DNA from 4 places in the Marinomonas mediterranea MMB-1 genome. Region 1 is predicted to be linked to each of the others. Evidence: predicted binding sites of a transcription regulator. Region 1 holds the regulator's gene; each other region holds the start of a gene.
The links. Region 1 encodes sigma-54, which starts transcription at its own class of promoters, with help from an activator protein. Its sites were predicted from a motif close to TGGCACNNNNNTTGCTNT; they were not measured.

Region 1 (7,658 bases):
GAGCGGCGGTAATATTTCCCCATTACTTTCTTAGCAAAGTCATTGAAATCAATAACCGGATCCAACACCCCAGACACTGTTTCATAAAGTCTTTGCGGGTCTTTCGAAAGCACTTTTTTCTGATCAACAATTTTCGTTTTAAACTGATCAACCACAGCTAACACAGCATCTCTTGCACCCTCATCTGGCGCAGCACTTACACTTTGCACAAAAAAAACAGCGAATAGAGCAAAAAATCTGATCATATGACTCATTGTTCTTCCTCATCTGATTTAAATAAGAACTGACCAATTAAGTTTTCCAGCACGAGCGCAGACTGAGTATCGAAAATTTCGTCACCGTCTTTTAGCGATTCCTCTTCAGCCCCAATGGTTATACCAAGATATTTTTCTCCTAGCAGACCACTGGTTAAAATAGCAATTGAACTGTCTGTTGGGATATTATCGATATCACTGTGAACCGACATTGTCACCAGCCCCATGAAGTATTCTTTATCAAAAGAAATACTCTCGACTTCACCAACCGTCACACCCGCAATCGTAACTTTAGCACGTTCAGTTAAGCCACCTATATCGTCAAAGCGAGCAACAATATTGTACGTATCTTTCTTATCAGAAAACGCTAGACCACTTACTTGTATTGCAAGGTATCCGAACGCAGCAATACCCAACACAATAAAAACACCTACCAAAAGTTCCGTATGTTTATTTCTCATTCCTAAAAATCCCCAAACATTGCCGCAGTTAGAATAAAATCAAGAAATAGGACAGCTAAAGATCCTAGCACTACCGTTCGCGTTGTCGCCTTACCAATACCTTCTGACGTAGGGTCACACTCGAATCCTTGATAAACGGCTATCCATGTAATAGCACAAGCAAAAAAGATTGATTTTATAATGCCGTTAAACACATCGATATCAAAATAGACTGATTGCTGCATCAATGACCAAAATGAGCCATCATAAATACCCAACCAATGAACTGATACTAGCATACCGCCTAAAATACCTGTCGCAGAGAAAATCAAGCAAAGTAGCGGCATACAAATCATACCAGCGATAAACCTAGGCGCGATAACTCGGCGAAGAGGATCAACTCCCATCATTTCATAACTGGATAACTGTTCCGTCGCCTTCATTAAGCCTATCTCGGCCGTTAACGCAGACCCTGCTCTACCCGCGAACAACAATGCAGTAACCACGGGCCCCAACTCACGCAACAAACTCAATGCCAACAATTGGCCCACCGCCTGCTCCGAGCCAAACTTTGCCAATATGGTGTACCCCTGAAGCGCAAGCACCATGCCGATAAAGCACCCAGAAACTATAACAATCACTAAGGACAAAACACCAACGGAATAGACTTGATTGACAAGCAAGCGACAACTTTCATCCCACCTAACAGGTAACCTAGCAAGTGTTTGAAATAGGAATATTCCTGCGCGCCCAATCGACTCCAATTGGTCAAATAACGATTGCCCGACATTTCGTACTTTTTTCAAGTTGAACTCCCTATCAGGTCTCCAGCATAGCTGCACGCTGGAAAATGGAATGGAACAGGGCCATCTGCTTGGCCATTTAGAAACTGAATAACGCGTGCATCATCCGACGCCTTTATTTCTTCAGGTGTTCCTTGAGCAACAACAGTACCACCCGACAGAATACACACATGATCAGATATTGACAGAGACTCTTCAACGTCATGAGAGACGAGAACGGATGTTATACCAACCGCTTTATTTAGTTTTTTGATCAATTCGACAAGCACGCCTTTTGAGATTGGATCTTGCCCAGCGAATGGCTCATCATACATAACAAGCTCTGGATCGAGTGCGATAGCCCGCGCTAGAGCAACGCGACGTGCCATACCACCAGATAACTCCGAAGGCATTAGATCAACCGCCCCCCTCAAGCCCACACTTTGCAACTTCATTAAAACAATATCTTTAATAATGTCATCCGGAAGGTCCGTGTGCTCCTCCAAGGGAAAGGCAACGTTTTCATAGACAGACATATCACTAAACAGCGCCCCACTTTGAAACAACATGCCAATTTTCTTACGTGTGTCATACAAAGCAGAACGATTGGCTTTATGAATATCTACGCCATCAACCAACACTGAGCCTTGATCTGGATGGAGTTGAGCGGCGATTAAACGCAACAGTGTCGTTTTCCCTGTGCCACTCGGCCCCATAACGGCGGTTATTTTTCCACGAGGAATGTTAATAGACACTCCTTCATAAATCGCTCTCTCTCCACGAGTAAACGATAGATTGCTAATTTGAACGTAAGCGTTTTTCACGACTTTTATACTTCCATTTAAATCTATTGTACAAATAGTAGCATTCGCCCTCCCCAAATTAAACGCTATAACTATTATGTTGTTTGTTTTATAAAGGATCGCGCACGTCAAGTCTTGAATTTAGTTGGTAAACCACATTAAATGGAGCACTTTGCTATCCATGGAATAAAAGATATATGTTTTTGTTTGCTGCGGCGCTCGTAACTGGCCTTATTTTATTAGTATTAAGCTCAGATAAGTTTATCGAACATGCGGCACTTGTCGCCGAAAAATTAAATGTTAGCCCAATTATAATTGGTGTAACGCTCGTCGCCCTAGGAACCTCTGCCCCTGAGATGGTTGTGTCGGCCACCGCCGCACTAGATAATGCACCAGGGATAGCGATTGGTAACGTCCTAGGATCAAATATAGCCAATGTTGCCTTAGTATTAGGTGCAACACTTTTTTTCTCGTCCATTCCAATTGCGGGAACGCTCGTAAAAAAGGAGATACCTCTCGTTGTCGCCATCACACTGATAGCAGGCGCTCTGTTTTACGATGGGCACCTCTCCAAAGTGGACGGCTTAATACTGATTGCTTCATTTGTTATTGCTTTAATTATCTTACTTAAGGGTACGAAAGACGGTGAAGACGAGCTCACAGAAGATTTACCTGAAGATGACGGTAAGAGTGTCTGGTACTCATTGCTTATGGCGACATTAGGTCTCGCAGTATTAATTATTTCATCAAAAATATTGGTATGGGGAGCGGTCGGAATTGCGACACTAATGGGAATAAGCGAACTTGTTATAGGCTTGACCATTGTCGCAATCGGCACAAGCTTGCCTGAATTAGCCGCTTCGATTACAAGCGTTAAAAAAGGTCATCATGATATTGCCATTGGCAATGTATTAGGATCAAACCTATTCAATTTGGCAACCGTATTACCAATGCCAGCGATCCTAGCCCCAGGATTGCTAAACGAAGAGGTGTTAAATCGCGATTATTGGTGGGTTTTAGGACTTACCCTTACATTAACACTTCTTGTCCTTGTATACTCTCGCACTAGATCTAAAGAAGTTCCTCGCTGGATTGGCTTCCCCTTGTTGGGCAGCTATGCAATCTACTTATATACTCTAATTGCATATAGCTAATTAATTATGAATATACTTTCGTCTAAAGACTGGGCAAAAAAGCTCCTTATTCTTTTAGCAATAGCGGCGTCTGCAACGGCATTCTTTTGGTATGGGGCGTCGCCGACTCTGACACTCGTCTCAACAGACGAACTTTCCGACTCCCCTGACTATTTTTTAGAAAATGTCACGTCAAGAGAATATACCATTGATGGAAAGTTGGAACAGACGATCAAGACATCAAAATTGAGTCATTTCAACTCAAACAAACAAACAGAAGCAATATCACCAAAAATAGAAACGGTTACAAATGATATCGCTTGGTACGCTGAGGCAGACTTTGGAAAACTAAATGACGCCAACAAAGATATATTACTAACCTCCAATGCATTCGTAACCCGAAAAGACAGCACAACAACATCCAACCGCTTAAATGCAGATTCAATTCACTACAATGATGTCGACAAGTCGCTGATCAGCCTTGGAAATGCGGAACTCATTACACAGCAAGGCATAACAAAAGCGGACACCATTCGCTCATTCGTAGACCTTGAAACTGCTCAATTTAAAGGAAACGTATCTGGACATTATGAACAAGCTACTCAAAATCAATAAGGTCACCTTGTTTCTAACAGTAAGCGCTTGTTTAAGTGCTAGCTCAAACTACGCTTTAGAAAGCGACACTAGCCAACCTCTTGAAATCCAAGCGGATGAAGCATTTTACGATCAGAAAGCGGGCGAAGCCACCTACAAAGGCGACGTTCTAATAAAACAAGGCACGATCGAAATAAAAGCAGACTTTCTAAAGGTGTTTACCGACCCAGCCACCAACACTTTTAGCTCTTTACAGGCCACTGGCACACCAGCGAGATTCACGCAGCAATTAGACGAGGCCGGAAACAGAGTAACAAGTCGCGGAGATCAGATCGACTACATTACAGATGGACGCTTAGAAATTAATGGCAAAGGCTATTTAAAGCGAGGGTTAGATGAAATAGATGCGGATTTCATCCTCTATATGATGAAAAATGAAACCTTTACCGCAGAAAACAGAGGCAATGGACGAGTAAAAATGACTTTGCAACCAGCTCAAGAGAAGAGTGAATAATGGCAATATTGGAAGCCAAACATCTCGCTAAGGCGTACAAAAAACGAAAAGTTGTGCTCGATGTGTCACTGTCCGTCGAATCTGGACAAGCAGTTGGCCTGTTAGGTCCAAACGGCGCGGGCAAAACGACCTGTTTCTATATGATTGTTGGCATGGTAGCAAATGATGCTGGAGGAATATTCATCGATGGCCTGGATGTAACTAAGGATGCGATGCACGCGCGCGCGCAAAAAGGCATTGGCTATCTCCCTCAAGAAGCATCTATCTTTAGAAAAATGTCTGTTGAAGACAACATTGCAGCCATTATAGAAACTAGAAAAACACTGACTAAACAAGAACGAAGCGACTTACTAGAAAAATTGCTTGAAGAATTTCATGTTACTCATATTAGAAAGAATTTAGGCATGGCTCTCTCGGGTGGAGAGCGACGAAGGGTAGAAATCGCACGCGCACTGGCAATGAACCCTAAATTCATTTTACTTGATGAACCTTTTGCTGGTGTCGACCCTATATCGGTCGGCGACATTAAGCAAATCATAAAACACCTCACAGACAGCGGCATTGGTGTTTTAATTACCGACCACAATGTTAGAGAAACGCTAGACATTTGCGACAAGGCTTACATTGTAGGAAATGGACACATCATCGCCTCAGGAAATGCAGATGACGTTATTAACAATGAACAAGTAAAAAAAGTCTACCTAGGCGACGACTTCAAGCTTTAAGCTCTTATTTTTCAAATAAAAAGGGAGTAATATGCATAACGCGTTCCATAAAAGAAGAGTTGCTCCATGAAGCAGTCATTACAGCTAAAAATCGGTCAGCAGTTAACTATGACTCCACAGTTGCAGCAAGCGATACGCTTACTTCAACTCTCAACTATTGACCTGCAACAGGAAATACACGATTTTCTGGAATCTAACCCACTTCTTGAACTAGATGAAGACGAGAGTGCAGCTGCAGCGTCATCAGAATCCAGCAATCAAACCGAAAAAAAAGCAGAGAGCGACACTAACTCAGAAGAAGCAAGAGTAGAGTCTGAATGGACGGAAAGTATCCCTGAAGAACTCTCTATCGACAGTAGTTGGGACGACACGTATCAAAATACAGCAGCGGCCTCTGACGCACCTTTATTTGATGGTGATTTCGACTTAGACAGTAGAAATTCTGAATCCGAAAATATACAAGACCATCTAATATGGCAACTAAACCTTACTCATATTTCTGATAGAGACATTGAAATTGCATATGCTTTAATTGAATGCGTTCAACCCGATGGCTACCTATCGATCAGCGTGCAAGAAGTCTTTGAATCCCTTGCCTCTGAACTTGAAGACTTAGAGCTCGATGAAGTTGTCGCTGTCCAACATCGCGTCCAACGATTTGACCCCGTTGGCGTTGCGTCGCAAGACCTAAGAGAATGTCTATTAGTCCAACTGGAAGGCTTTCACAATCACCAATTGTTTAAACCCGCCCATAACGTTATCGATAACTATTTACCACTTCTCGGGAATCGCGACTTTGCCCAGCTATGTAGGAAAACACGCTTAAAGGAAGAGGCGCTTAAAGACGTTATCGCGCTTATACAACAACTAAACCCAAAACCCGGCTCGACAATTGACACCTCAGACACTGACTATGTTATTCCTGATGTTTCAGTAAAAAAGAAAAATGGTATTTGGCAAGTTGAACTAAACAATGATGCGCTACCACCAGTAAAGATCAACGAAACCTATTCAGCAATGGCAAACAAGTCAGCGTCTTCGGAAGACGTAAACTACATAAAGACCTCGCTACAGGAAGCCAAGTGGTTTATAAAAAGCCTTCAAAGTAGAAATGAAACCCTACTAAAGGTCGCCAGCTGTATCGTAAATAGGCAGATCGAATTCTTCGAGTATGGCGAAGAGGCAATGAAACCGATGGTACTCCATAACGTGGCAGAAGAAGTCGGAATGCATGAATCAACAATATCTCGTGTCACAACTCAAAAATACATGCATACTCCTAAAGGTATCTTTGAGCTCAAATATTTCTTTTCGAGTCATGTTAATACAAGCTCTGGCGGAGAATGCTCCTCAACGGCTATTCGTGCCATGATTAAAAAGCTTATTGCAGAAGAACCGGCTAAAAAGCCTCTTAGTGACAATAAGCTAGCTACGATACTTGCCGAGCAAGGAATACAAGTTGCGAGACGTACCGTCGCAAAATATCGCGAGGCGATGAACATCCCTCCTTCCAATGAACGAAAGCGCCTTATTTAAGGTAGGTCATATCAACAATGTCTTTAGAAAAATTAGTCAATAGTGAGCTGGTTTTTGCTAATCAACCAATTGCCAGCAAAAAAAGAGTTCTGGAATTTTTAGCCGAGGCTATTGGGGCGAGGCTGCATTGTGAGTCAGAAGCAGTCTACGATGCGCTTTTAGCAAGAGAGAAGCTCGGCAGTACTGGCGTCGGAGCCGGAATAGCAATTCCGCACTGTAGATTTGAACAAGCAAATCATGCTGCCCTTGTTGTTATGTCTCTAGAAAAACCCATTGATTACGACTCAATAGACAGACAACCCGTTGATTTAATATTTGCACTGATAGCCCCTCCTAACGAATGCGAGGGACATCTTAAGACGTTATCTCAAATTGCAGAAATGGCACAATCTCCAGATAAATTAAAGAGACTACGTGATACTACAACAAACGAAGAATTGATAACCTCATTTCTACAACAAGTATAAGGGCGACTGCCATGCAGGAAAAGACCGTCACTATTGTAAACAAACTAGGCTTACATGCTCGGGCAGCCAGTAAACTGGTTGAAACAACGACTCGCTTTTCGTGCGATATTACCATCGAAAAAGATGGTCGAAACGTAGACGGAAAAAGCATCATGGCTATGATGATGCTGGCGGCTAGTAAAGGAACAGATTTAAAAATAAAGGCGAACGGCGATGATGAAATAGACGCTATGGACGCAATCGTCGAGGTCATTGCTAATCGATTCGGCGAAGCGGAGTAAGCCCACTACATGACTGAGCAAACCACTCAAGAACACCTCCAGACAGTAAATGAATCACTTGAGTCTGGAACAACGATGCAAATCCGGTATTTGCTCAATGGTGCTCTACCCGCTCAGGATGTAGCAAGA
Region 2 (7,658 bases), 1.7 Mb from region 1:
AAGGAAGTCGCCATGACCACTCGTCGAGTCGTTACCCACACAATATGGATTATTCTGGTGTTGTGCGCATCCGTCTCTTGGTATTTGCCATTAAATTATTGGCAGCCTCTTATCCAGCGTTTGGCTCTATCACCACAAATTTCAATTCAAACGTTAGAAGGTCATTGGTGGGGAGGGCAGGCTAATATTAAAGTGCCTAAGCTTAAAGGGCTGATTTCTATACGTTGGAACGGCGTACCCTTGTTTAACAATGCTGATATCAATATTGAGCATAATCAGTTTCAAATTTTAGGTGGGGCACGCGCCGATGGAGAAGGCGTTAGTTTTGATATAGATTACGCTAGAGTTAAGGCGGATATTGCCAACCCCATGTTGTCGGCGCAAAGAGTTGGCTTATCTGGCTTGCCTATTTATTTGAGTAAATGGCAGGCGAATTGGAATTGGGGTGTGTTAATGCCTACCTCTATTTCAGGTGAAGGGCACTGGTCGTCAGGCGATATTTTCTTTAGAAACGGAAATCGTTCTCAGAAAGCCGTTGTTTCGAATTGGCAATTATTGGTCATTACTCAAGAGAATCAGCCGCGTTTTGGTTTGCTTAATGCAAAAGGCGATAAAATGGTAGATATAAAGGGACTAGATAATGACGAGTTTGAATTGTCTATTATGCCGGCCTTTTTAAAGGCGCTTGGCATGAATTGGACAGGTGATCCTACTTATCCTGCTTTTGTTCTTGTTCAGCCAATTGAGCTGTCTATGTAATGCTCGTTATTAAGCAGGTCCTTTTTGATAGTTGTGTAGCCTCATAAATGTTCGACATGGGGGCTTGATGGAAGTAAAGTTGTTTCAGTTTATATTTGTCTCAGTCGTTTTTGCTAAAGATTAGTGTCTGATTTATACAGAAATTGGAAAAGATAAGTTGAGGATTAACTAACGTGTCAATGTTGCTTTCAAATGCAACTAAATCAATCTTGATTTTTAGTAGCGTTACTCTGATTGCATGGCAAACAGGAAAAGTTGTCACAGAAACTCTTATGGGAAGTGATGATCTGTATTTGCCAAGTATTCACGAGCCCAAACGACAGCCTACAGCGGTTTCTATTCCTACCCCGTCTAAGGACATGTTTGGTGTGCTTCCTGTCGTTAAGAAGGAAGTGGTCGAAGATAAGACGATAAAGAAAACAACATTAAGTTTGCTCCTTAAAGGGGTGTTTCCTGCATCTGAAAAACAGAATGGGATGGCAATTATCACGTCCAGAGGGGCAAAAGATAAGCTTTACAGCGTGAATGATGAAATATCTTCTAACGTCCGTTTGAGCGAGGTATTTGATACCTATGTCATTATTGAAAGGTCGGGCATCAAAGAGAAACTTTCTTTTCCCGATGCGACAAATAGCTTGTTTACCGCCAGTTCTAATTCGGATACTTTGCCGATAGCTGAGAACAAGCGTGCTCAGTCGGCAGTTTTGCCCGGTAGTGCTCGATCTGCTTATCAATCTATGTCTGGTGATTTGAAAGAATATGGGAAGTCTACCGCACAAAGAGACCCTTTGATTGAAGACTTAAATCAAATGACGGTGAAAGAGTTGATTGACAGCTATGAGAGTAAGTTTTTAGAGGATCCTAATAGTTTGTTAAGTTCGACAGGGCTTGAAGCAACTGGCAGTTCATACAAAGTGGTCGCAGGAAGTCCGTTGACTCGAGTTGGATTACGGGCAGGCGATGAAATTGTTTCGGTAAATGGTCAATCCGTAGGAAATGTATCTAAAGATTCAGGGTTAGCAAGTGTGATGCGATCTCAAGGGGTTGCACGAATTGAAATGCGTCGAGGATCACGACGTTTTTTTGTAAATTATCCTGTGAGATAGGAAAAGGATCGTATCTGTGATTAATGTAGTAAAAAAGGCGTTACTTGTTTCACTGTTGTGTCCTGTTTTGGCGTTTGCACAAACCTGGAAGGTGAATCTCCAAGACGCGGATATCAATTTATTTATCAGGCAAGTGTCTGAAATTACAGATAAGAGCTTTATCATCGACCCCCGTGTGAAAGGACGCGTAACGGTGATATCAAATGCGGATCTAGATAAAGAGTCTGTGTTTAAGCTTTTCTTGTCTGTTTTGTCAGTTCATGGCTATGCTGCGATTGAGTCCGACGAGGGGATTAAAATATTGCCTCAGAATGTGGCTAAGCAAGGCGGTCTTACATTTGATAAAGATGGTCGAACCGCGGGAGAACTTTTGGTTACGCGGGTTATACCGATAACAAACGCTGTTGCTTCAGAGCTTGTGCCTATTTTACGTCCTCTTATCCCGCAGTACGGTCATTTAGCCGCCGTTAACGAAGTGAATGCATTAATCATTAGTGATCATGCTGCCAACATTCGTGAGCTTGAGGACATTATTTCTCGACTAGACAGTACCGTCGAAGGCCAAATTCGCGTTGTTAGGCTTAAGCATGCGTGGGCTGGTGACTTGATTGAAATGTTAAGTCAGCTTGTTGAAGGCGCGGAAGCGGGTAATGGCCGAAAAAGCTCTGCGTCAAACACCAGTAAAATCATTGCGGATGAGCGCACAAACCGCCTAGTACTTAAGGGGAAAGAAGCAACACTAGATCAGATTGAGGATTTAATTCAGCAGTTGGATCAGCCTTCCGACTCTACGACGAGACTTAAGGTAATTCCTCTTCGTTATGCCGATGCGAAGACGACCGCTGAGCTTATTACAGGGTTACTGAGTGCCGAGAAGACAGCGCAGAGCTCAGATAGACCCGAAAGCTCTTTTGTGCAGGCTGACGAATCCTTAAATGCGCTTGTGGTAAGTGCAGAACCCAATGTCATGGCGGATATCTTAGGGGTTCTGAGTGAGCTGGATATCCCTAGAGCGCAAGTGTTGATCGAAGCCATTATTGTGGAAGTGAAAATGGAAGGCTCTGACGCGCTTGGCTTTCAATGGTTGTTTGGAGACACAAGTGACTCTACAACGCCTGTGTTGGGAACCAACTTTAGCTCTGCTGGGTCGAGCTTGACCGACATTGCTACCTCGGTTGTTGCAGGAACGCCAACGTTATCAAATGGCATAACGGTTGGAGCGGCGTCGTTTAATAGTGATGGTGATTTGAATATGGCAGGCATACTTCAAGCCATCGAAAGTAATTCTAATTCGAACTTATTGTCTACACCAAAGATCATGACACTCGACAACCAAAAGTCGAAGATTCTGGTGGGCGAAACGCGTCCGTTTCAAACAGGCGGTTATTCCGATTCTAGTAGTAGTGCGTTTGTCACTACTTCACGCGAAGACATCGGTCTAACCTTGGAAGTGACTCCGCATATTAATGCGGACAATGAAGTTAAAATGGAAGTAAATCAAATTGTTGAAGCAGCTTCTCCCGAAGCGAGCTCTTTAGGTACGATTACCACGAAACGAGAAATTGAAACGACGGTCATTGCTGGCAATCGTAAGACCATTGTTCTAGGTGGTTTAATTGAAGACAATGTTGTCGAAGTGGAACAAAAAGTACCGCTATTAGGTGATATTCCTATTTTGGGAGCGCTGTTTAGAAGCAAATCATATGAAAATAACAAGAAAAACTTGTTGGTTTTCATTAGACCTACTATTTTGCGAAGTGCCGTTGAGGCGGAAGATATGGCGCAATCAAAGTACAAATCGTTTAGGTCAATTGAATTGCAGATGCCGATCGAGGCAACACGCGCAGATTCGTTAGACGGCTTGTTTAATAACCCGTTAGTTCAATAGTTTATTGACTCAAAATCTATTGAATAGAGTTGTTTTAAATAGAGTTGCTTAAGTAGAAATAGAAAGGTGTTTGCTACTACCTCAAACAGTATGCAGACCAAAGTGATAAACATACGCCGGAATAGAGGGACAGAGAAATGAAATTAAAATTTTTAGGGTTAGGTGTTTTGGCGCTTGCGGTTGCAGCGTGTAGTTCCACAGATAAAAAAGAAGAATCAGTGGCTCCTGTTGTCGCGTGTATGTTTGCTGATGGTTCAAGCCAGCCTGCTCCTGAATGGGTGTGCGGAGCGCCAATTGACGGCATTAGTTTGTCTGCGGTTGGTTACAGTGAAAAGTCGGCCGCGGGTTATAATTATATGAAGCAAATGGCTGCAACTTCTGCTCGTGTTGAGCTCGCACAAGTATTGAGTGTTGATGTGCAAAACATGGTTAAGCAGTATGTTGAAACCACTGGTGCGGGCGACACTGAAACGGTCGATCGAGTGAATTCAGTTGTCACAAAACAAGTAACGGAGCAAACATTGATAGGTTCTCAAGTTGTCCGCCAAATGCCGACTCCGTCAGGTGGCTTGGTGGTTGCAGTAGGCCTAGATCCAGAGCAAGCAGGCTCTTTATCTGAATCTATCTTGCGTACGTCGATGAAAAACAATGCAGCCTTGTTCCAAAAGCTTCAAGCTGAGAAAAGTTTTGATGAGCTAGCAGCTGAGATTGCCAAACGTCAAAATTAATTCATAACTATTACGTTATAAGTCGTTTCTTAGTTAATAAATATGGTCTACATATATTAAAAGCCTTGAGGGATTTCCCCAAGGCTTTTTTATTGCCGCTTTTTGCCACTCTTGTCGTTTTGTTTGTTGCCGCTTTGGCCGTTAAAACACTGGGGAACCTTATATATAACGGTGTTTTCGAATTGGCACTCAAATTGCTTTATGTTGTGAGGTATAAGGTGGAATATTTTCAATAGCCTATAATTGGCTGATCAGAGTGAATTTGAGGGTAGTATGGCGATCACTTTTCAACAAGCTTTTGCAGGGCATGACGAAACATTAAAGTTTCGCAGTGCGCGCGCGTCTGTTTTAGCGAATAACATCGCAAACGCGGATACCCCTCATTACAAAGCAAGAGACATTACCTTTGATTCAATGTTGCAAAGTGAAGTGAAATGCTTGGACCTTGCGGGTAACGATGATCAACATATTGATGGTTCAAGTACATTTGGCTCTGATGATGCTCTCCTGTATCGCAACCCAAGTCAGCCGTCGTTGGACGGAAATACAGTGGATATGCAAAGAGAACAGGCGGAGTTTGCTCAAAACACCTTGCAGTTTGATACGAGTTTCTTATTTTTAGATAGAAAAGTTAGCGGCATGAGAAAAGCGCTGACAGGAGGGCAATAATAATGTCATTAAATAATATTTTTGCGATCTCCGGCTCGGCAATGAGTGCTCAGACCATTCGCTTGAATACGGTTGCGAGTAATATTGCCAATGTTGATAGTGTGGCAAGCTCTGTGGATGAAACCTACCGTGCAAGAAAGCCTGTTTTTGCTGAGATGATGGAAGAATCCATGCGTGAACGCGGCTGGCGTGATGTTTCTGACGATGACTTGCAGTCCGGCGTGGGCGTGCAAGTTGCAGGTATCGTTGAGTCTGATGCGCCACTGCAGCCAAGGTACGAACCTGACCACCCTATGTCTAATGAGGAAGGGTACGTTTTTTACCCGAATGTAAATCCTGTTGAAGAAATGGCCGATATGATGTCTGCATCTCGTTCTTTTCAAACAAACGTCGAAGTAATGAATTCTGCCAAAAGCATGATGCAAAAAATGCTGAGTCTTGGGCAGTCTTAGGAGATAAAAAATGGCTGATACTAGCGCAACAACAGGTCTGAATTCATTAATTGCTCAATATGGCACCGATTCAGCTAAAATTAAAGCAGGTGTGGCAACTGATTCGAGTTCGTCTACGTCGTCAAGTGATTCGCTTGCGGACAAAAATGTTTTTATGGAGCTGTATATAGCGCAGCTTAAAAACCAGGATCCTACTGCACCTCAAGAAACGGGTGATATGGTGTCTCAAATGGCGGAGTTTAGTTCGCTTGAGCAGTTAACAGATATGTCGTCCACTATGACGTCTATGTCTGAGGCTCTCGTCTCTAGTCAGGCATTGACTGCATCTACGTTAGTTGGAAAATCAGTGTATGTTGATCAAGACACGATTTCATATGATGGTAGTACAGATGCCTATATTAAAGCGACTATTCCTTCGGATTCCAGCGCGACTACCGTCACTATTACTGACTCTGATGGAAATGTTGTTAGAACAGATAGTCTTGATTCTGATGGTAAGTATACGTGGGATGGTGAAGATGATTCAGGAGAGGCTGTTGCAGCTGGTGATTATAGCGTCTCTGTAACGTCTAGTGAAACATCCGGTGAGGTAACTCAATTAACCTCGCAGGTGGCAAGTCGAATTAATGGTGTTAGCTTAAATGGTACAGACGGCACTTCGTTGAATATCAACGGCTACGGCACACTAAAATTAACAGATACTATCGATATTATCGGTTAAGCGGAGAATTCTCATGGGTTTTAACACAGCACTTTCAGGTATCAAGGCATCCGCAGATTATTTGGGCGTCACAGGTAACAATATTGCGAACGCTGATACGACTGGCTTTAAAAAGTCTCGTATTGAATTTGGTGACTTGTACAATACAAATGTTATTGGCTCGGGCAGCAGTAATACCATTGGTAGTGGTGTCAGTGTGAATAACGTTGCGCAAGATTTTTCTGCGGGTAATTACAACGATACTGGCAATAACCTCGACGTTGCTATTGATGGTAGTGGCTTTTTTGTAGTGGATCAAGGAGGTGTACAGACATACACTCGGGCAGGTGATTTTAAGTTAGATGAAGAGGGTAACCTCGTTACTAACGACGGTGGTTTTGTACAGGGTTATAACTCTGTGAATGGTTCGATTGGTGGTACACTAGAAAACCTTAAAGTACCTACTGAACGTATTGCCCCTCAGGCTACGACGAGTGTTGAAATTCAGGCAAATTTAAACTCCAGTGCTGAAGATGTTCCACCTTATATTTCTCAATCATTTGATCCGTCTGACACGGATACATATACCTACGCACAAACTGTAACAGATTCTGCTAATAATGTTGTAACGCTTTATTATGCAAAGTCAGAGACACCAAATACTTACCAAGTTTATATGACGGTCAACGGTGAGCTGCAGGATGACAGTGGCAATGCCTTTTTGGGTGACTATTTTGTTACTTTCGATGATGCTGATGGTAGCTTGACTAACACGGCTTACTCTGCTGTTTATAGTGGTACAACAGAACCTACTGTTGGTGATATTCCCACAGTGGCGCCCATTACGCCTACGACAATACCTCTGAATTATGCGGATGCGACTGCGACGGTTAATAATACCCCACTTGGCGACATCAACCTTGGTGCTGGGCTTGATCCGAGTGCAGGGGAGTTGACTACGTCAGAAGGTCACGCTCGTGAAAGCTTTGATCCACAAGATGCGAACACTTACACCTATAATAATACGAACACAATCTATGATTCATTGGGTGAGGCGCATACTGTCGGTTATTATTTTATAAAGCAGGGTGAGGATAATACGTGGGAAGTTAAGGTGACCGTTGATGGTGAAACGACGGATGCGAATGGAAATCTTTACTTGCCAGAAGACACTATTGTTAAGTTTGATTCAAGTGGTAACTTAACAGGGACATTTACGGGATATGAGCCTTATACCACCCCGGTGCCAGCAACGGATTTAACTATCACAGGTTGGGATCCAACGAATTTGACTGGCGAGTTAGAAATTAGCTTTGATGATTCCACTCAATACGCTATTACGAGCACAGATACTTT
Region 3 (7,658 bases), 720 kb from region 1:
GTTATCAACTTTAAAGGTATACAACTCTCGTGCAGAGCCATATCGCTTAAAGCTGGCAGGATCTTCATCCACGCCGGCCTTTTCTAAAAGCGCTGCGAGTTCAGTAAGGTGTTCGTCGCGCATTTCCTTCTCGATGCAATCGGCACCAAGGGATTTCACTTCCCCTTTAATGTAGATGTGCACTTCATAGAGAGAATCTCCTAGCGCATCACCTGCATCACCGCACACAACCAAACTACCTGATTGACCCATAAAGCAGCTCATATGACCAACGCTGCCTTTTACGACAATATCAATCCCTTTCATCGAAATGCCGCAGCGTGCGCCCGCATTGCCTTCAATCACTAACAGCCCACCGTGCGCCGTTGCGCCAGCCGCTTGCGATGCATCGCCTTTTACGCGTACTACGCCAGACATCATATTTTCAGCAACGCCTTGGCCAACATTGCCATGCACTGTGATATTGGCTGTCTTGTTCATCCCCGCACAGAAATAACCCGCATGCCCATGTATGTCGACGTTCAGCGCTTCATCTAAGCCAACCGCTAAATTGTGTGATCCCTTAGGGTTCGTTACGGTCCAATCAGCCTGACTCACGTTGCCTTTTTGCGCATGTAATGCATGATTCAGTTCTGTCACCGTATTGTTCGTTAAATCAAACGTATTCATTGTTTTCTCCAAATTCCTCTGTAACCAAGTCGCTTTTGCTCAATAACGTTTAGTGACGTTCCCAAATGTAAAAGGTGGCCGGTTCTGGCTCCCACACTTTTGCATTTTCGATTCCAGGAAGCGACGCAAGCGCTTGGTATTCTGATGCCATCGCGACATAGTCATCGGTCTCAGCAAGTACCGCGGGTTTGCAGGCAATCGGATCACGCATTACTGCAAAGCCATTTTTTGTACCTATAGTGAAGGTGAAAAAGCCATCTAAGTCGTTAAGGGCACTTTCTAATGCTTCTTTTAAGGAGTCCCCTTCGTTCAAACGCCATGTTAAGTAGCCAGCTGCCACTTCTGAGTCGTTTTCCGTCTCGAACGTAATACCCTCGCGTTTTAGGTTTTCACGTAGACGGTTATGATTTGACAGTGAGCCGTTATGCACGAGACATAAATCCGATCCCGTCGAAAATGGATGACTGCCTTCCATCGTGACAGCAGACTCTGTTGCCATTCGCGTATGCCCAATGATGTGCGACCCTTCCATGCCGCTTAGGCTGAATTTTGACGAAATATTTTCAGGTAAACCCACTTCTTTTAGGATCTCGATTGAAGCGCCTGCACTTAAAATCAGAACCTCACTATAATGTGCACTCAACCACTCTCGCACGGCCGCTTCGTCGGCTTTAACCTTTAGTACTGCCACATTCGCATTACTCATCCAATCTGCTTCGCATTGCAATGCTGTCGCTATTTGATCGGTTAACGTAGACCAATCGAAACCTTCTTCATGATGTCGTAGTGTTAGCTTCAACCACCCTTCTTGGACTTCATCACCATAAATAGCGAAGCCAGCACTGTCGGGGCCGCGATCGGTCATTGAGATCAGCATGGGTTCAAACAGTTCACCCAGCTTGTTTTCTAGTGCGTCGTTTTTTAAATAAAGGCCGACAATTCCACACATAATTAAACCTCTAAAATTTACGTATTCAGTTATTTGATATCGTTAGAAAAATTCTGCGTAACGAGCCGTTTCCCAGTCAGATACATGACGTGAGTACTCATTCCATTCTTGACGCTTAACCTTGATAAACTCAGACACAATTTCCTCACCCATGTGTTCGATGAAGATTGAATCTTCTTCCAATGCGTCAAGCGCTTCGTTTAGATTCTGAGGAAGAATGTCGATGCTCTTCGCTACGATCTCCTCTAAAGACAAGGCATAAAGGTTGATGTTGGTCGGATCACCTGGCTCCAACTGTCGCTCAATACCATCCATGCCTGCCGCAATTAATGCCGCGTGTACAAGATATGGGTTACAACCAGAATCAGGCAGACGGAATTCAAGACGCCCATAGGGAACACGCACTAACGCAGAGCGGTTGTTGTCGCCGTAACATATATACGCAGGCGCCCAAGTAGCACCTGAATCGTTTCCTCCGACAACCAATCGCTTATAGGAGTTAACCGTTGGCGCTGCAAACGCACAAATCGCCTTAGCGTGCGCCAAAATGCCTGCTGTAAAGTGGTACGCCATTTTTGACAATCCCATACCGTGGGCATCTGAATCGTCAGAGAATAAGTTTTTGCCAGATTCATCCGTAATAGAAAGATGGAAATGCATGCCATTTCCTGTTTTGTCCGCCGCAGGTTTAGGCATAAAGGAGCAGATCATGTCCATATCATTAGCGATTTCACCCGCAGCCATACGAACAAAAGTAAAACGATCCGCAGATTCCAGCGCATCGCCATAGGTGTAGTTAATTTCGAACTGACCGTTCGCATCTTCGTGGTCAATTTGATAGACATCAAAGTCGACGGCTTGAAGGGACTCAACCAAGCGCTCTAAGAACTCGCGAGATCGAGATAAGCCTTTATAGTCATAACAAGGTTTCGCCAAATTGTCCGTATCATCAACCGGCAACAAAGCACCGTTTTCACCTCGCTTAAACAGGTAGAACTCTGGCTCTAACCCTGTCATGAGTGACCAGCCTTTTTCTGATAAACGAGACAGCTGGTTCTTCAAAACAACACGTGAACAATATGGGTGAGGTTCATTGTTCACATAGCCATCACATGCAATGCGCGCATAACCCGGCTGCCAAGGCACAATACTCAATGTAGAAAGGTCACCGCGCGCCATAAAATCAGGACCGTGTGGCTCCAAACCTAAGCCATTGGTAGCAAAACCAGCAAAACCCGCGCCCGCCTCAACAACATCAAAGATTTTGGTTGCAGGTACAGATTTTGTTTTAGCAACACCATGAATATCAACAAACTGAGCTAGAACATACTTGACCTTATTTTCTTCGATAAAGCTTTTAACGGTATCTGGTTGCATCACGATTCTCCTGATATGTATGACGTTATGAATATTGTTTTATTCAAACCTACTATAAAATTTAAATTCCTAACAGGAATATTTATTTATTATTAGGAAAGCAAAAAATCTGCCAAATTTTTACTTATAGTAATTTTTTATTCCCAATGGTGTAAGAATCTGATTTTTATGCTGTAATTTCTAAATTACTCAAATACTGATCGTTGCGACGTATTAAAAAGCGCGTCAATACGCTCTAAAAGGCTCAAAACATGGACAAAAATGCACCGTCTCGTCATGCGCGCGCACTGAATGAGGGCGAAATAAGTGAAAAAAGAACAAGTTCTCCTAAATTGAAACTTGAAAGTTACATTGCACTACAGGTAAAGAAGCGAAGAATGTCGCTTGACCTTAAAATCGCCGATGTCGCTAAAATCGCTCATTTAAGCCAAGGGATGGTGAGTAAAATTGAAAATGCGCAAGTCTCCACGAGTTTAGATACCTTGAATCGACTTTGCGACGCGATCGGCCTGTCTATCTCTCAATTGTTCGCAGACTATGATCGTCCAGAAGGCGGCGCTCAACTGACGAAAGCAGGTCAAGGAATGGAAGTTGTCCGTAGAGGAACGGAGAAAGGCCACACCTATCAGCTACTCAGCTATAATCGTGGTGAAAAACAGGTCTACGAACCCTTTTTGATTGCGATGGACGATGCAAGCGAAGTGTTTCCGACCTTCTCTCACCCCGGGCACGAATTTATCCATTTATTAGAAGGTCGTTTGCAATACCGTCACGGTAATCACCTTTACGAAATGTCTCCTGGCGACTCACTGTCCTTTAACTCGGATATCCCTCACGGCCCAGAAGTATTAGAAGAGGTTCCCATAAAATTGCTGTCTGTCATTATTCATGACTCTGGCGATAAATAGCCGCAACTCATAACTCATACTCTTGCATGCATCATGAAATGGCTGGATACAGACTCACTAGAAACGAATAGACTAGAAACGAAAGGACTAGAAACGAAACGCCTAGAGACAAAATAACCGAAACGGAATAATATTTCGTCCCTAGTCAAAATTCGCCATTTTCTTGATGTTCCCTCTACTCTGCCGACATCATCCGCCGCCCTTCCCACGCTACTATTTTGAATAATTTTTCACTCATGTAGCAGGCTACCTTCTATGCAAGACGATCTAATCGAATTAGACAAACGATACTATATTCACCCTGTCATAAATTACCATGCTCACGAAAAACGAGGCGCAACCATTATTAAATCAGGAGACGGCGCTTACCTGACTGACATAGAGGGAAATACATTATTAGATGCGTTTTCTGGCTTGTGGTGTGTCAACACAGGCTACGGCCATGAAAGTATTGTCGAAGCGGCACAAGAACAAATGCGAACACTGCCCTACGCAACAGGTTACTTTCACTTTGCATCCGAACCAGCGATCAAACTGGCTGCTAAGTTAGTTGAAATCACACCAAGCTCTCTACAGCACGTATTCTTTAGCATGGGCGGATCAGATGCCGTAGACTCAGCGATTCGATTTATTGTTCACTATTTTAATTCTCTCGGAAAGCCGACTAAAAAGCAGTTTATCAGCATCGAACGAGGTTACCACGGTTCTTCGTCACAGGGCGCTGGTCTTACCGCACTGCCTGTTTTCCATAACAACTTTGATTTACCCCTTCCAAACCAGCATAAGATAGCTTGCCCTTATTCTTACCGCTTAGCACATGGCGATGACGCAGATGCCGTTATCACAGAATCTGTTGCGGCTTTAAAGAGTAAAGTCGACGAAATTGGTGTCGACAACGTTGCTGCTTTTTTCTGTGAACCCATTATTGGCTCAGGCGGCGTTATCGTCCCACCAAAGGGTTGGTTAAAAGCGATGCAAGAATGCTGTAATGAGCTGGGTATTTTGTTTGTTGTCGACGAAGTTATTACTGGTTTTGGTCGAACAGGCACCATGTTCGCAAGTGAAGCGGAAGACGTTCAGCCAGACTTAATGACGGTGGCAAAAGGCCTCACCGCTGGCTACGCGCCAATGGGCGCAGTGATGATGAGCGATCACGTCTATCAAACGATTGCTGGTAGCGAGTCAAATAGCGCTCCCGTTGGACACGGCTTTACGTATTCCGCTCATCCAGTCAGCGCGGCGATTGCCCTTGAGGTGATTCGTTTGTATGAGGAAGGCGGACTTCTTGAAAACGCTCAAAAAGTAGCGCCTTTCTTTGAGCAAGGTTTGCAAGCTCTGTTAGATCATCCTCTGGTAGGCGATGCTCGTAGCCGTGGTCTTCTAGGTGCACTAGAACTGGTGTGCGATAAACAAACCAAAGCTCAATTTGACCCAAGCCTTAAGTTACCGGAGAAAATCTCCGATGCAGCCTACAAAAACAGAGTCATTTTTAGAAGTTTCGCAGACGGGATCCTTGGTTTTGCGCCCGCACTTTGTTATCGAGAAGAAGATTTTGCGATACTTTTTGAGCGAGTGAAAAAAACGTTGGATGAGGTATTAGCAGATCCAGACGTACAAGCGGCTATCAGTTAACACATTCATCTTAAAGGCTTTTTTGCGTTGGTGCGTACGGCCCTCTGAAAAGAGCAAACGCTGCACGTATTCAACGCTCGAATACCAAAAAAGATTGAAGAGCGACGGATGACGATCATGCAACTTCCTGCTACTATCGAAGCGTCAATAGGTATTAGAAAAAGTCCGCATCTCTCTTGGGAAGCTGCGGACAAATCCACAGATGACAAAGCGTGGATAACACTGAAGCTCAAGAGATTTATTCGCAGCTTCCCTTAGTAGAAAGGAGTTTTTTATGGTCGGTTCACCAAAACTAGATCGTATTGATGTACGTATCCTAAGCCACTTACAAAAAAATGGTCGGATCTCAAATGTTAATCTAGCCGATGTGGTAGGCCTTTCTCCTAGCCCTTGTTTAACTCGAGTTAAACGCCTCGAAAAAGCAGGCTATATTTCAAATTATGGTGCTCATATTGAACTTGAAAAGCTGGGCACCGTTCAGCGTGTATTTACTCAAATTACCTTAACAGACCATCGTCCAGATCATTTTGCGCAGTTCGAAGCCTGTATAAGAAAGATTGATGAGGTTCAAGAATGTCACTTGGTGAGCGGTGGGTTTGATTATCAACTGGTTTTTCTAACAAGGAATGTCGTTCACTACCAAACCATTATGGAAGAGCTTCTAGATCAGAACACCTTCATTGATAAGTACTTTAGTTACATCGTGATTAAGTCTCCTGTTGTTAAGCAATACTACCCAATCGAAAACCTATTCGAGCCAAATGAATGACCCGTTCTATAGAGACGGACAGCCCAAAACGTAAACATACATCGACAACGGCATAAGCTGCTGGTTTATCGATTAAAAACGCCTGTTTACGTTGTCTTCCTTGCGAAAAACACACCATCTAACCGCACCTTATTCTTAGAATAGTGATTAAAACAACACACTTTCTGTCCTGTTTTTTTGAGATTCACTTCACAAGATCTGTAGACACGTACCATTGGAGACGAACACTATCATGACCACCGCACGACAATTTCCGAGCTATCCGATTGAGGTCGAATTTCCAGATATTTCTCAATTTGCACAAGGGAACATCGGCATTCCCTATTTATATCATTTTGATAGCAAAGAGCCCGGCCAACATGTCATGATCAACGCGATCACTCATGGTAACGAAGTATGTGGTGCGATTGCGGTCAAAGAGCTACTTGAACTCAACGTACGACCACGTAAAGGAAAACTCACACTCGCATTTGCAAACGTCGACGCGTATTTAAAATTTGATCCTAGTAACCCAGACTCATCACGCTACGTCGATCAAGATTTAAATAGAGTATGGACACAAGAAATATTAGATAACGAGGCGCTCGATTCATCCGAACTGCGTCGTGCTCGCGAGCTTCGCCCCGTCATTGATGATGTCGACTATCTATTAGACATACATTCTATGCACGAACGCTGTGCACCACTTGGTGTATGTGGCCCCACTCAAAAAGGGCTCGAGTTTGCGATATCACAACAAGTGCCGGAATGGGTTATTCAAGATGAAGGTCATCCAGAAGGCTGCCGCTTGCGCGATTATGCCGATTTTGGCCGTTCGGACAGTCCCAAAAATGCACTGCTTGTTGAATGCGGTCAACACTGGGAAGCCGTTTCCGTTGATGTCGCACGGGATTCCTCCGCTCGTTTCTTAATGTCTTTCAATATCATAGAGCAATCAGATCTTCCTGAACACTGGGTCAAGCCGTTAGAGGCGTCCCATCAAAAAGTGGTTGAAGTGACAGAGCCTGTTGTCGCAACCAGTATGAACTTCGAATTTAAAAATGACTATTTCGGTTTAGAAACCTTTGCAGAAAAAGGCATCATCATCGCAGAACAAGATGGTTTCCCTATCTCGACTCCTTATTCTAACTGCGTGCTTGTGATGCCGTCATTACGTCAACTAAAACCTGGTGTCACAGTGGTACGGTTAGGCAAACTTCAGGAAACAATTGAAAGAGGAGAACATTAATGCCAGCACCGTTACTCAGCATTGCTTCCTCAGAAGAATGGACAGAACAAGCAGATGCCGTTGTCATTGGCGGCGGTATTATTGGTGTCTGCACCGCTTATTTTCTTGCAAGAGAAGGTATGAAAG
Region 4 (7,658 bases), 1.9 Mb from region 1:
TATTCCTACTCTATTGAGGGACGCAATCCGGTCTTTCAGGGACATTTCTTCAGCTCCTGGTCGATGAACTGGCAAGTCCCCGTCAATTACTCTTATCTCAAAGTGATTACAACGCCTGATTACCCGTTAACGATTAAAAATACGGGCTATAAAAGTGCCCCGCTGATTACGGATAACGGCAGCCAACTGGTTTACGAATGGACAGCAGAGAATACCCCTACCTACTATTATGAAGACAACTATCCGAGACGTTTTTCTCCGAGACAAACGGTGAGCTTGTCAGAGTTTGATAGTTGGGAGAAGGTCAATGCATGGGGAGAGACACTTTATAGCTATGATTTTACGAATGAAGAGCTTAACCAGTTTGTCGCTTCTCTGTCTAAGAAAAGCAAATCCGATGCTGTGTTAGCTGCCTTGGATTTTGTTCAAGAAGAAATTCGTTATCTAGGCATAGAGTTGGGACTAAATTCGCATCTTCCCCATTCGCCTGACGAAGTTATTCAACACCGATATGGCGACTGTAAAGACAAGACACAGTTACTGGTCAGTTTGCTAAAGAAACTAAATATCACAGCCTATCCAGCGTTGGTTTCCTGGGATAAAGGAAGCGGTGTGGATCTGTATGCGCCTTCTCCTGGGGTATTTGATCATGTCATTACGTATGTTGAACTTGATGGACAGGCGTATTGGTTAGACCCTACTCGCAGTTTTCAAGAAGGCACATTGGAAACTCTGGGGTATTACGATTATGGCAAGGCCTTAATTCTAGGACATCCAGAGAAAAAATCCTTAGTAACGGTTGGCTTAAAAGACAGTCAAATCCCTGTGGTGGAAACGAGAAATCGGTTTAGTGTTTTGAGTACAGAAGCTCCGGTCGAGTACACGGTGATAACAACTTACACGGGCACGCGTGCAGATCAAATGCGCCGCCGAGTTGCAACAAGTCGCTTGGAAGCATTGGAGTCGGATTACATCAATTATCTAAGTGGCTTTTTTCCTGGCATTGAAAAAACTCAGGATATGACATTTAAAGACCATAAAGCCAAAAATCAATTCGACGTAGAAGAGCATTACCTGATCCATGACTTTTTCTCAGAGGAAGATGGCAGGAAGTATTACACGCTTTATGCTTATGGTCTTTACGGGTATATCAAGAAACCAGAAGTGACCAGAAGAAAGGGACCCTTGTGGCTGCAAGGCCCTGTAAAACTTAGTCATCAAATTGACTATGTCACTCCTAATAAAGGAGCGATGAACATTGATTCGAAACGCGTTGAAAAAACAACCGATCAGTTGTGGTTTATGAAAGAGGAAGACTGGTTTAATCGAACGCTTACCATTCGTCATGAGCTCATGATTAAAAGCGATGAACTGCAAGCCAAGGATATGAAATCCTATTTAAAATTCTATGAAATGATTAATGATAATACAGAGCATGCTTACTGGGCGGCAGAACAACAAGCTGACAATGGTATCTTTGCCGATTTTATTAGTGATCTTCAGCAGCTCATTTATACTAAGGAAGGTTCGTAATGACGTTAATTGCGAAAAAATGCTCTTTTATCATAGGGTTATTTGTTCTGGCTACAGTGGGCTTATCTGGGTGCGCCTCTAATCAAACGAAATCAGGAGCGTCATCATCAGAACAAGACGTTGCTAGTGAGTCGGAACAGACTTTTGTATCAAAGTTTCCTTCTAAGGCCTTGCTTGAGTTTGCCAATGATGTTGAACTCGAGCTTATTAGGGGCAATGGGAGAAGCTTGGTGAATAGAGTTGATATGTCGCTTTTTCTTTATCGAGGGAAGCGTTCATATCAGGCGAATACCTTTTCTCTTGAGGCTCTACAAGGGGATACACCTGCGAAGTATATTCAATCCCTTCTTATTAATCAGTTAAGTGATCTGCGTAACCATTACAAGCAAATTACACTGGTGCATAAGGATGTTGAGCATTCTAAATTATTGTATCGCCTAAACAGGAATCGACTCGACTATTTGGAAGTGTATTACCGTAAAAATTACAAAGGGGACTATCGCATTATCGACTTTAGGAGGTGGTTGTCGGTGATGCCAGAAAGTACCCGTCTTACCAGAATCGCGATGCTTTCAGAGGCTTCTAAGAAAGGGAAAAGCCGTAAAGCGACGAGCACAAATTGGAATAAATTGCCGAAAATACTGAAAAAATCCAATGCAAAAGAGATCAAGACCTTTTTTGATGAGCTCTACACCGAAGGGCGAGAAGTGCAATTTTTGCAATTACTGGAAGTCAGTACGTTATTAACGAATACAAAAGATGATAACGAGTATAAAAAACGGCTAAGTTTCCTCGATCTCCAAAGACAGCCTCTTAGCGATGTATTATGGCTTGCTGCATACCATTCTAGTTCGGATCCGCACTTATCTGTCAAAATCGTTGATAAGGTACTGAAAAACGAATATGGCGATGCTGCTATATATCAGTATCGGTCCGAGCAAGAGCTGCGTATAAAACAGTTTGATAACGCGCTCAATAGCGCTTATCAGGCATTGTCCGTCGACCCTGAATACCAACCAGCATACTGGACTCTGGCCGCAGAGCTTGCCCGCCGGAATGAGCTGGATATGGCATGGGATGCGTTGCGAGTGCTAAGAAAGCGATTTGGTCGTCTTATTACTAAGAACACACTCTCTAGAACGCCTTTATACAAGGCATTATTGGAGAAACCAGAGTTTCAAGATTGGTTAAATAACCCAACTTAGATCGGTTTCAAAATAGCTCGATTTTTAAAAAACGCGCGGTAATAAACGAAAAAAGCTGGCTTAAGCCAGCTTTTTGTATCTTGGGGAAACGTAAGTTATCGCACGCGATAACGATAAAGGTTTTCTTCGTCTAATAAACATTCAAAACCGCTGTTTCCAGTCGCTAATAGCTCGCATTGGTAGCTGCTGGGTTCTTGCATTTGAAGTTCTGCATCACAACTCTCTCGACCAAGCACTTCTTTCTCAACCACAATGAACTTGTCGCCCTGTTGCTGCCACTCGTATTTAACGTTAAATAGGTCACAGTTCGAGTCAGAATCATCAATTACATTATAAGAGCCTGTCCCATCGGCATTTATGGTTTCGTATCCATACGTGCTCCAGCGGCAATCGTCTCCCATAGTGTCTACTTGGTAAGAACCTGCTAGTTGGACTTCTTCGGTTGAGGGACGAGCGGATGCCATCATATCGATCTCGACACCGTAATTATTAAAGGTAACCTCGGTGGTTGATTTCACATTTTGGTTGCTGATCTGTTGTAACTCTTGATGAACGGCGATGCAAGTGTCTACGGTAGGCTGGCCTGGGTTGCCATTCATTCCGAGCATATTATCAATTAAATTGACGGTGTCAGCGTAGTCGATCGCAAGCCCCAACAGCCCTTTCTTATTCAGAATTTCTTGGCTTTTTTCTTCTGAAAGTGTTGCCGCGTTAGGGCCAGCGTAGACCATAAGTGCCTTGCCTTTCACACGGCCTTTAACATTGATAGAAGCGGGTACATCGGGGATGTCGAGATCTGCTGGCGTTCCATCTTGTGGTAAAGGCAGTCCTTTTACGGGTGCAATGTTTGCTGCGATGGCGGCAAGGTTGGCAGGATTTTCCGCAAACACGGACACAATACCATCTAAACTTGTTAGCCCTCTTGACGGAGAGTAATCAAAATCAAACAGGTCAACTGAGAGCCCTGTTACACCATGTGCTAGACCCGCAAACATGGCCAATTGAGACGGATGCTGGCTCTTTAAGTCGGTTTGCAATTGTTTTAGTTCAGGACAGCTTAATTCTAGATTTTGAAATTGTGACCAGAAGTTTGTGAGTACTGGCGTGAGAGTATTCACATTAATTCCCAAGCCTAAGCTTGCTAGTGTATCGCTGTTTTTTAGCGTCGTTGCAGAAAGGTGTCCATTAAGCTGTTGTAGGTTCGATTTAATGGCGTCGCTTTTTATTTCCCATATCGTTTTATAGTGCGCTTCAAAGGCTCCGTCTGCGGCTGTTTTTGAGTGAAAGCTACTGACGATAATAGGCGCACTTTGAGCGAACATTTGAATATCTGCGCTACAAGCCTTGGGTGTCGCTTTCAGTCCAAGATTCTGTAAGTCCTGACTGCCAGAATGATTTTTGGATCTTGTGGCCATTAATGCCATTTGTTCGAGGTCGACAAAACCAACGCCAGTACCTTTTAGCTTAAAGTTAGCAATCAAGGTATCCATTTTATTTGTCTTGTTAATGGACATAGATTCCTTTACCAAGCCCAATCGCAAACGTTTTTTCTCTAAGGTGTCGCTTTTAAAGAATAAGCCGAGGGAAACTGTGTTCTGGTTTGTCGAGATGGCCAAATAAGGCGACTCGCCCTCAAATTCGTCGATTGTCAGTGGCCATGTGAATACTTCCGCACCCTTCCACATTTCGCGAGTGGCTTCAAATTGCTGTGCTTTTGCGACGGCAGTGACCTGCTCGACAAACGTTTGAGGGTTACGTGAGGAAGCCTGAAAAATGGGCAGTCCGCCATCGAAATAAAACGCCGCAGAGTCCTCAGTACTGAAACCATACACATTAAGCAATGTTGGGTCTTCGCCTTGGCTAAACCGTGTTATGTCGGATATAAGCTGCGTGAGAAATTCACTGGCATTAGGGTTCGAAAATACTTGTTGAAGTGCTTGCTGTGTATCCGCTTCGGACGTGTTGAGGCTAGAAAGCCCCGCTGTATTAGCAACAAGGTCTCCTTCGTAGTACAGCACGGTATCCGCAGGGGCATTCATTCTGAAAGTGTCCATTGGGCCGGCGAAGGACAGAGAACTGAGTAGGACGCTGCTAATACCTGCAGCGGTTGAGATAAGAGGTCGTTTCATTTTTATCTGTATCCATTTTATAAAAAATAAACAATTTGTTTCGTTTGAGGTTTTTGACGGTAAATTAGCGGTGAAAGTGAACGTCGATCATTTCTTACTCCGCGTTGCTTCTCATCATTCATTATTGGCCTGACCTTTGCAACCACATCAGGGTGATTAACAGTATACTTGCTTGATCTATCTATTGATCTCGATTAAGTGATTTGTTGTTAAAGTCCGCAATCAATACTGTACAAAAGGTCACGAATGGTGCACTTTAGGTAAACAGGGATTGAGTACGTTATTGAACAGACGGCTCGCCAGCTTTGCCTGACGCATGCAATGGTAATTACAACAAAGATAATGCGCTGCGACCTCCTAGACCTTTTGTGAGGAAAACTTATATGGAAAAACTTAGTCAAGACTACCGGTCTGCCCCTTTTTTTGATGAACTTATTGATCATGAGGGCGCGCCACGGCCTCCTGCAAGACAACTTCTGCACTACCTCGAATCCCTCCCTCCCGAAGAACTAGATAAAAGGCGACAAACAGCAGAAGCAACGATTCAGGAAATGGGGATCAGCTTTACTGTTTATACCGACGAAGGGAACATAGACCGATCCTGGCCATTTGACATTATCCCTCGAACCATAGACGCAACAGACTGGAAAATCGCCGAAGCCGGCCTCAAACAACGACTCACCGCACTAAACCAATTCATAGACGACCTCTACCACGATCAAAACTGCATTAAAGATGGCGTCATTCCTGAACACATTATCAAAGATTCTAAAAACTTCCGCCCTGAATGCGTAGGTGTATCGCCTGCATTTGGTGTGTGGGCTCACATTTGTGGCACCGACTTGGTGCGTGATGCGGATGGCGAATTTTATGTTTTAGAAGATAATCTACGTGTGCCTTCTGGTGTGTCCTATATGTTGGAGAACCGTGCGTTGACCAAGCGTGTTCTTCCAGAGTTGTTCGAGAATGACCGTATTCTTCCGCTCGACTCTTACCCCGCGCAATTATTTGAGACGTTAGCGGCATTGTCTCCTCGCCAAGTTGCTCAGCCTGAAATCGTGGTTTTAACGCCCGGTATCTATAACTCAGCGTATTTTGAACATGCGTTTTTAGCGCAGCAAATGGGAGCGGAATTGGTTGAGGGTAGTGACCTCTTTGTCGATGAAGATGATTGCGTCTATATGAAAACCATTTATGGGCCAGAGCGTGTGGATGTTATCTATCGTCGAATCGATGATTTGTTTATCGATCCCGAAGCGTTTGAGCCTGATTCTGTGCTTGGCGTGCCCGGTTTAATGCGCGCATGGCGAGCTGGTAACGTTGCGCTTGCGAACGCTCCTGGCGCAGGTGTTGCCGACGATAAAGTCGTGTACGCGTACGTTCCTGCCTTGATTCGTTATTATTTAGACGAAGAACCGATCTTAAAAAATGTCGAAACTTACCTGTGTGAGAAAGAAGAAGATCGAGAGTTTGTGTTAGCGCATTTAGATAAGCTCGTGGTAAAACCCGCGAATGAATCGGGCGGCTATGGCATGTTGGTTGGCCCTCACTCAACAAAGAAAGAGCAGCAAACGTTTGCGAAGTTAATTAAAGAAAACCCCAGAAACTATATAGCTCAACCGACGTTAAAATTGTCTACTGCCCCTATCCTTACGGACAAAGGTGAGATTGATCCACGTCATTTGGATTTGCGTCCGTTTATTCTGCAAAGTAAAGATACGTATGTCACCACAGGTGGACTGACTCGAGTGGCAATGAAAAAAGGCTCGCTTGTCGTCAATTCGTCACAAGGGGGTGGTAGTAAAGATACTTGGATCGTTGATACAAAAGGTACTGAGGCGAAAGGAGAGTAGTATGTTATCAAGAGTGGCTGAAAGACTGTACTGGAGCGCTCGCTACCTTGAGCGAGTAGAAAATACTGCTCGCTTAGTCAGTGTCTACGATGAGCTGTTGTTTGACTTGCCAAGAGAGGTTGAAATCTCTTGGTATAACCTGATTACGATCAACAGTGGTACTGAAGCGTTCGAACAGCGCTATAAAAACAAAGATGAGCGAAATGTCGTCAAGTTCTTACTTTCAGACGACACCAATTCCAGCTCGATGCTGAGTTCGCTGAAAATGGTACGAGAGAATATCCGAACCACACGGGATGTATTGCCCCAAGAAATGTGGGAACTTGTAAACGAGTTGGATTTATTCGCCCGTCAGAATATTAAACAAGGCATTAATCGATCTGAGCGTCACGCGTTCTTAAATACCATCATCGAAGGGTGTCAGAAGGTCGTGGGTTTGTTGGCTGCAACCATGTGTCGCGATGCCGGCTGGCATTTTATGATAATGGGACGTTACATTGAGCGTGCCGATATGAATACGCGTATTCTTGATGCGGCTGTCTCTCAGATGTTGTTATCCGAAGAAGATGAAGTGATTAAGTTAGGTCAGGTGATCTGGACGAAAGTTCTGAAATCGCAAAGTGCCCTGCTGAATTACCGTAGAACGGTTCGCTCGACGGTCAACGGCGCGAAAGCGGTGTCTTTCTTGATGATGGACGACTATTTTCCTCGTAGCCAAAAGTATTGCATGACTCAAATTCGAGAAGCCGCTTCGACGCTGCCTCGTTCTGGGCTGATTGCTGCAAACATAGATAAACTGCTCGAAGAAACCAACGCCGTTGAATCGTCAGAGGAGCTCAACCAAGACTATCGCGAGCACTTAAATGACATTCAAGTGGCTATTATCGAGCTTAATCATCAAATTACGGAAAACTGGTTTTACTTTCGTCAAGGAGACG

Region 2: the regulator sigma-54 is predicted to act here: its motif matches at 4,665-4,682, upstream of flgB (flagellar basal body rod protein FlgB).
Region 3: the regulator sigma-54 is predicted to act here: its motif matches at 3,093-3,110, upstream of glnT (type III glutamate--ammonia ligase).
Region 4: the regulator sigma-54 is predicted to act here: its motif matches at 4,993-5,010, upstream of MARME_RS00260 (circularly permuted type 2 ATP-grasp protein).

The regions. Positions count from the first base shown of each region.
Region 1 is NC_015276.1:1,967,734-1,975,391, reverse strand. It holds gene MARME_RS08995 (MlaC/ttg2D family ABC transporter substrate-binding protein) at 1-254, opposite strand, end outside; gene mlaD (outer membrane lipid asymmetry maintenance protein MlaD) at 251-715, opposite strand; gene mlaE (lipid asymmetry maintenance ABC transporter permease subunit MlaE) at 718-1,500, opposite strand; gene MARME_RS08980 (ABC transporter ATP-binding protein) at 1,497-2,300, opposite strand; gene MARME_RS08975 (calcium/sodium antiporter) at 2,477-3,433, shown strand; gene lptC (LPS export ABC transporter periplasmic protein LptC) at 3,440-4,027, shown strand; gene lptA (lipopolysaccharide transport periplasmic protein LptA) at 4,002-4,520, shown strand; gene lptB (LPS export ABC transporter ATP-binding protein) at 4,520-5,245, shown strand; gene MARME_RS08955 (RNA polymerase factor sigma-54) at 5,312-6,781, shown strand; gene MARME_RS08950 (PTS sugar transporter subunit IIA) at 6,799-7,248, shown strand; gene MARME_RS08945 (HPr family phosphocarrier protein) at 7,260-7,529, shown strand; gene mgtE (magnesium transporter) at 7,539-7,658, shown strand, end outside.
Region 2 is NC_015276.1:3,695,366-3,703,023, reverse strand. It holds gene MARME_RS16960 (hypothetical protein) at 13-759, shown strand; gene MARME_RS16955 (type II secretion system protein N) at 939-1,865, shown strand; gene gspD (type II secretion system secretin GspD) at 1,882-3,753, shown strand; gene MARME_RS16945 (LPP20 family lipoprotein) at 3,891-4,481, shown strand; gene flgB (flagellar basal body rod protein FlgB) at 4,755-5,150, shown strand; gene flgC (flagellar basal body rod protein FlgC) at 5,153-5,602, shown strand; gene MARME_RS16930 (flagellar hook assembly protein FlgD) at 5,613-6,323, shown strand; gene MARME_RS16925 (flagellar hook protein FlgE) at 6,337-7,658, shown strand, end outside.
Region 3 is NC_015276.1:2,692,413-2,700,070, forward strand. It holds gene MARME_RS12290 (GltB/FmdC/FwdC-like GXGXG domain-containing protein) at 1-669, opposite strand, end outside; gene MARME_RS12295 (class II glutamine amidotransferase) at 719-1,618, opposite strand; gene glnT (type III glutamate--ammonia ligase) at 1,661-2,995, opposite strand; gene MARME_RS12305 (helix-turn-helix domain-containing protein) at 3,247-3,903, shown strand; gene MARME_RS12310 (aspartate aminotransferase family protein) at 4,159-5,535, shown strand; gene MARME_RS22300 (hypothetical protein) at 5,644-5,793, shown strand; gene MARME_RS12315 (Lrp/AsnC family transcriptional regulator) at 5,810-6,304, shown strand; gene MARME_RS12320 (M14 family metallopeptidase) at 6,537-7,532, shown strand; gene MARME_RS12325 (NAD(P)/FAD-dependent oxidoreductase) at 7,532-7,658, shown strand, end outside.
Region 4 is NC_015276.1:51,012-58,669, forward strand. It holds gene MARME_RS00245 (DUF3857 domain-containing transglutaminase family protein) at 1-1,533, shown strand, start outside; gene MARME_RS00250 (tetratricopeptide repeat protein) at 1,533-2,738, shown strand; gene MARME_RS00255 (hypothetical protein) at 2,834-4,867, opposite strand; gene MARME_RS00260 (circularly permuted type 2 ATP-grasp protein) at 5,251-6,720, shown strand; gene MARME_RS00265 (alpha-E domain-containing protein) at 6,722-7,658, shown strand, end outside.